2 regions of the Virgibacillus kekensis genome follow, and region 1 is predicted to be linked to the other one. Evidence: riboswitches for the same ligand, from Rfam matches in the RefSeq annotation. Region 1 holds a riboswitch; the other holds the start of a gene.
The links. Region 1 has a riboswitch for thiamine pyrophosphate ahead of ACFO3D_RS06740 (lipoate--protein ligase family protein). Riboswitches for the same ligand answer to the same signal wherever they lie in the genome.
Positions count from the first base shown of each region.

Region 2: it holds a riboswitch for thiamine pyrophosphate, as region 1 does, so the genes downstream of both, thiT (energy-coupled thiamine transporter ThiT) here and ACFO3D_RS06740 (lipoate--protein ligase family protein) in region 1, are expected to answer to the same signal.

Region 1 covers NZ_JBHSFU010000004.1:502,149-505,412, forward strand. Annotated here, with positions in the region: gene ACFO3D_RS06735 (YrrS family protein) at 98-796, opposite strand; TPP riboswitch at 1,328-1,433, shown strand; gene ACFO3D_RS06740 (lipoate--protein ligase family protein) at 1,524-2,348, shown strand; gene lipA (lipoyl synthase) at 2,351-3,264, shown strand, end outside.
Region 2 covers NZ_JBHSFU010000003.1:43,436-46,699, forward strand. Annotated here, with positions in the region: gene ACFO3D_RS01575 (M3 family oligoendopeptidase) at 1-1,351, shown strand, start outside; TPP riboswitch at 1,425-1,530, shown strand; gene thiT (energy-coupled thiamine transporter ThiT) at 1,654-2,229, shown strand; gene ACFO3D_RS01585 (hypothetical protein) at 2,760-2,897, shown strand; gene ACFO3D_RS01590 (hypothetical protein) at 2,995-3,264, shown strand, end outside.

The DNA.
Region 1 (3,264 bases):
CCACCAAGTAAAATGAGAAACTACTCAGTGGGCCAGGTATTAGGTAATTCACTTTTCTTACGGTTTTCATTTCAAATACATGAAAGCTTAACCCTATTTACCGGCTCTTTCGTTCAACACTCGTTACTTTCCACCCCTTCTGATCAACCCACTGGAGGTTAACAACGTACATCCAATCCTGGACACCGTCAGGGCTGACTTTGCCGACTGATTTGTGTGGTCCGCCGCCGTTTTCCAGTCGCCAAAGCGTCATGCTGTCGTCCAAACCGGTTGCCATTTTTATCGCTTTTACTTTTTCATTCCAATCGACTGTTCCTCTTTCGTAGCTGGACGTATGCTCACCGGTCTGGGAAGTGCCGATGGGTTTTCCAATCTGGGATTCGTTCGGACCGCTATCATCCTGCTGGGATTGATTGTCATCCTGGTTTTCCTGTGCGGTACTGCTATTTTCATCACGTTCGGTATCGTCGCCTTCTTCAACTTCCAATTGGTCAATCGCATCCTCGTTTTGCTCGGAGGATTCATCTTCATCTTGATTGCTGCTCTCTTCTTGTTTAGAACCTTTTGCTTCGGATTGCTGCTCGTTATTTTCATCTTCCGTGATTTTCATTTCTTCCTTATTAGGATCACTGTCAGACGCATCGTTGGTCTCGCCGTCTTTGGCAGTATCATTACCCCCAAATATAAGGTTTGCTCCGACAATTAATATGAGTGCAAAAACTAAAATTATAAGCGAGTTAAGGATGATATTTTTTTTGCTTCTTCGTTTGCGAAACATATCTGCTCTATTTCTCATGTTGATCTCCTTTCCAATCCAAAATAAAAACGAAATTGTCGTCTGAGAAAATTCCTGGTCTTGCAGATTTGATAGAAGGCATTAAAAGTTTCTCTAACAAAATCTATTCGATTTTATAAAAGTTTTTATGGGGTTCTAATTTACCATCCCTGTCAATCGCATCTTTTAAAAAACTTACACGGGAAATTATCATGGCTATAAATTGTCCCATCCAACCCTTCGAGAAAATCCGCCATCCAGATTTGAATGACCTGAATATATTTATTTTGATTTAAAATCCAATTTAAAGAAACTCTCCTAACTTAAAGGATTGAGTCAAGTATTTGTGAGAGTTTTTTAGACACTATTTATTTGGAGAATTCAGCCAAATAAAATAACATTGACATCAACCATTATCAAACGTAGGGATAGTGAGTAGCCACAAAATGAATCACCTGATAAAACAGATCTAATCGAAAGGAAACGGGAGAACCGTTCTCGCTTTACATTCCTGCTTTACCTCGTTAAAATAGTCATAGAAATTGCATGTTGATATAGCACTAGGGGAGCTATCATATAGCTGAGAAGAACTTACCTGTTCTGACCCTCATACCCGAACTATGGTAATGCTAGCGTGGGGAAGTGCCGTCGAATTTGTGTATTTTCATTAAACATCACGCAAATTTACTGCACTCCACTACAGGAATGCAGTTTTTTTGTACCACCAGAATATGGAGGTGAACACAATTTGAAGGAGACATGGGGATTTATTGATACAGGCTTTAATAGTGCGTCAGTTAATATGGCGCTCGATGAGAAATTGCTTGACTGGCACGGAGAGGGGAAAATACCTCCAACTTTACGGTTTTATGGTTGGTCGAAACCCAGTCTTTCTGTAGGACATTTTCAGAATGCTGAACGGGCGATTGATTTCTCCAACATGCAAAAGCATGAATGTGAATTCGTAAGACGGTTAACCGGTGGCAGTGCCGTATTGCATGATGATGAGCTGACTTATAGTATCGTCGTTTCAGAGGATAAGGACTATATTCCAACATCCATCCAGGCTGCCTATTATGTCTTATCAAAAGGTGTTCTGGAAGGTTATAAGCAGTTAGGTATTGAAGCAGATTATGCTACCCCGGAGAAAAAAGCGGAAAGAACGGATGTCTGTTTTGAAAAGCCTGCATTCTATGAAATGCTCGTAAATGGCAAAAAAGTTTCTGGAAACGCCCAGACGCGAAAACAAGGCGTGCTCCTGCAGCATGGATCGATTCCTATGAGTATGAATACAACTATGTTATTTGATTTGTTTAAGTTTCCAAATGAAAAAATAAGAGAAAAGAAGCGTAACACTTTTTCTGAAAAAGCAATTACCATAAATGAGATCACCAGGAAGCAGCATACATACGATGATTTAAAAGATGCATTTCAAAAAGGGTTCAAGGAAGAGCTAAATCTGGAATTCACTCCGCTTAAGCTTTCAGACAGTCAGTGGAGTGAGGTTTATGAATTAGCAAAATCAAAATATACCCAGGAAGAATGGAATTTATATCATCAAAGGAGTGTTTGACGGTGGCTAAACAAGAAGAATACATACGTAAACCAGAATGGCTTAAGACAAAAATTAATACCAACAAATCGTATAATGGTTTAAAAAAACTAATGCGCGAAAAGAAATTAAACACCGTTTGTGAGGAAGCACGTTGTCCAAATATCCATGAATGCTGGAGCGAAAGAAAAACTGCAACGTTTATGATTTTAGGCGACACATGTACAAGAGGCTGCCGGTTCTGCGCAGTAAAAACAGGACTTCCAAATGAACTTGACTGGGGCGAGCCTCAACGTGTTGCGGAGTCAGTAGGTATAATGGGCTTAAAGCATGCAGTAGTAACTGCGGTAGCCCGAGATGATTTAAACGACGGCGGTGCGGCAGTTTTCGCGGAAACAGTACGTGCTATCCGTCGCGAAAATCCTGGTGGCACAATTGAAATTTTACCATCTGATATGAAGGGCGATTACGAGAGCCTGCACACCTTGATGGATAGTGAACCGGATATTTTCAACCATAATATTGAAACAGTACGCCGGTTGACCAAAAAAGTTCGCGCCCGTGCCATGTATGACCGCTCGCTGCAATTACTGAAACGTGTCAAAGAAATTGCACCAAACACACCAACTAAATCGAGCATTATGGTTGGACTTGGTGAAACAAAAGAGGAAATTATTGAGGCTATGGATGACCTCCTGGCACATAATGTAGACATAATGACTATTGGACAATATCTGCAGCCAACAAAAAAGCACTTAAAGGTGGAAAGATATTACCATCCCGATGAGTTTGCCGAGCTAAAAGAAATTGCCTTAAAAAAAGGCTTCAAACATTGTGAATCCGGTCCGCTTGTCAGATCTTCCTATCACGCAGATGGGCAGGTCAGTCAAACCTCCGCACAACGCAGAATTAACTATATGAAGGAATACGAAAAGCA
Region 2 (3,264 bases), on a different contig from region 1:
AAAAGCAAAAGAACTTTTGCCGTCCGAACAGGAGATGCTGATCAATGATCTGGCGGTTGATGGCTATCATGGATGGAGTCAGATGTATGACACGATAGTTGGGAATATGGAAGTGGAAATCGATGAAAATGGCGAGCAGAAATCATATTCAGTTGGTCAAGCGTCAAATAAAATGAGCAGCCCTGATCGCTCTGTTCGTAAGCATGTGTTCGAACAATTAAACCAAGCATGGGGCAGCAATGCTGATTTGTTTGGTCAGACATTGAATCACTTGGCAGGGTTCAGACTGCAGAAATATAAACATCGTAACTGGCAGCATGTATTAAAGGAACCACTGGCCATTAACCGGATGAAAAAAGAGACACTTGATGCAATGTGGGAAGCTATCAATAAAAACAAGCATCACTTTGTTAAGTTTTTGCAGAAAAAGGCGGATTTACTGGGATTGGAAAAGTTGAGTATATACGATATTGGGGCACCTGTATCCAAGTCAGTGAAAACCTCAAGTTACACAGAGGGGGCGAATTTTATCGTTGATCAGTTTGGTGAATTCAGTCCCAAAATGGCCGATTTTGCGCGCATTGCATTTGAAAACCGCTGGATTGAGGCGGAAGACCGGGCAGGAAAGCGTCCAGGTGGTTTTTGTACAAGTTTCCCTCAAAGTGAACAGACTCGGATTTTCATGACCTATTCAGGAACCTCATCTAATATAGCAACACTCGCGCATGAACTGGGACATGGTTTTCACCAGTATGTAATGAATGATTTAAATGGACTTAATCAGGGGTACGCGATGAACGTGGCAGAAACAGCATCGACCTTTGCTGAGATGATTGTTGCGGATGCGTCTGTAAGAAACGCAAAGAATAAAGAAGAAAAACTGGCATTGCTTGAGGATAAGATCCAGCGTAGTGTTGCATTTTTTATGAATATCCATGCAAGATTTATATTTGAACAGCGCTTTTATGAGGAACGGAAACAGGGAATGGTATCGGTTGACCGGATGAATGAACTGATGGTCGAAGCACAGAAAGAAGCCTACTGTGATTCGCTTGATGAATATGACCCGCATTTCTGGGCATCCAAATTGCATTTCCATATTACCGGGGTTCCGTTTTATAACTTTCCATATACATTCGGATATTTATTCAGCCTTGGTATCTATGCACATGCACAAGAATTGGGCGGAGGATTTGAGGATGACTATATTGCACTTCTCCGCGACACCGGCCGTATGACGGTGGAGAGTCTGGCGAAAAAACATTTGAATGTTGATTTGACTCAACCGGAATTCTGGGAGAATGCAATTCAGCTTTGTGTTCGGGATGTAGAGGAATTTATGGCACTGTAAAATAAACTTCAGTACTGTTGTTATATTCAGAATGGTACGTTATAATTAGTATAGCGAAAAAAGCAGAATAGTAGAAGCCTACAGGGGGAGCCATTTGGCTGAGAGTGAACATAGTTATTTGTTCTTACCCTTTGAACCTGTTAGTTAGTACTAACGTAGGGATGGTGGCTTTTTTGATGGATTTTTTTAGGCAATGTGAGCGGATTTCCCCATCAGGAAGCTTCCCCTTGGCATTGCTTTTTTTGTGATCAAAAAAATTCCGCACGGCAGGGTGGTCTGCCGGCAAAGGGGGAGAGGTTTATATGCGTTCCAAACGTACGTTATTTTTGATTGAGGTGGCTATTTTTGCTGCTATGGCACTATTGCTCGATATTATACCATTTCTGAAGTTTGCAATTTGGCCACAAGGTGGTTCAGTATCCTTTGCAATGATTCCCATATTTATTGTTGCGTTCCGTTGGGGATTAAAAGGGGGACTTACAGCTGGTTTTCTGTTCGGAATGTTGCAGGTTGTGATGTCCGGACCGATCATTTTAACTCCTGTCCAGGGATTCCTCGACTATATCGTAGCATTTACTGTTATAGGTACGGCTGGAGTGTTTGCTAAGCCAGTTCAAAAAGCAATAAAGAATAGTAAACCGCTGCAAAGTTTCAGTTATATTACAATGGGTGTATTCATTGGTTCCGGGCTAAGATTTTTGGCGCACTTTATTGCGGGTATTGCCTTTTTCGGACACTATGCACCTGAAGGACAGCCGGTTTGGTTGTACTCACTGTTGTACAGCGGATCATATATGTTGCCTTCATTTATTTTAAGTGCAATACTCGTATTTCTGTTATTTTACAAACAGCCAAGAACGTTACTACAGGCTGCATAATTGAATATGGACTCCGCTCACAGAGAACAGCCCTGCTTATAACGAGGGCTGTTTTTTTTTCTGTTTTATTGAAGCCTTATTGAGCAGTTAATATAAACTGTGACATAACAGCGAGACTTCGCTCCGGAAATACACTACGCTTTCCGCGGGCAACGCTTCAACTTCCTCGGAAGAAGACCACTTCCTGCGGGATTTTCAGCTGTTGCTTTTCCCGCTGGAGTCTCCATGTATTTCCGTCGCTGGATTGAAATTGATTTATACTTATATCAACGCCAAACGCCTATTAGCGCAGGCAGAATGCGTAGACTCCTGGGGGAACAGCACGAGTCCGAAGACCCCGCAGCGACGTTCTTTCCGCGAGGAGGCTGAGGCCGTGCCCCCGGAAAGCGAAGGATTCTGACGTAGCGGTAGGTACGGCTGTTATGTCGCAGTTTATATCAATTGCTAGGTAAGCCACAAAGATTAAGTGACAACTTATATGATAAAATAGTACTATAATATTTCGAATGTTTAGAAGGGGAGGGTTATAAGTGAGGGAGCTTATCGGGGAATGCGGTTCATGCGGTAAGCCTATCTATTGTAAAGACGGTTTTTTTGACGGGGATCAAATAGATGGTAAACTGCTGTGCAATGAATGTAGTGATAATCGGGATACAGGTAGTAACTAACTAAGATAAAAATTATTTTAAGCGATATAGGAGTATAGCACCGCTTCTTTTCCCTGTGCATAGGCTATAGCACACGCTGGAAAGGAAGTGTTAAACAGTGGAGCTTACTGTATCGCACTGGTTGTATGGTTTATTTACACTGATTATTATATTAACTATGATTTTCAGAAAAGGGGTTGTGCTTCCATCCTTGCTCGGGACTTTTGTAATAGCTTGGGTATTCAAGGGAAGCTTGATTGACGGTTTTACTGCAATATTCAATGCTAACCTCGTAGCTGCAAAAGAATTATTCAGTATCTTTTTGATTATCACATTTATGATGGCATTACTTCATTCCTTACGTGACTTGGGAGCCGACCGCAGAATG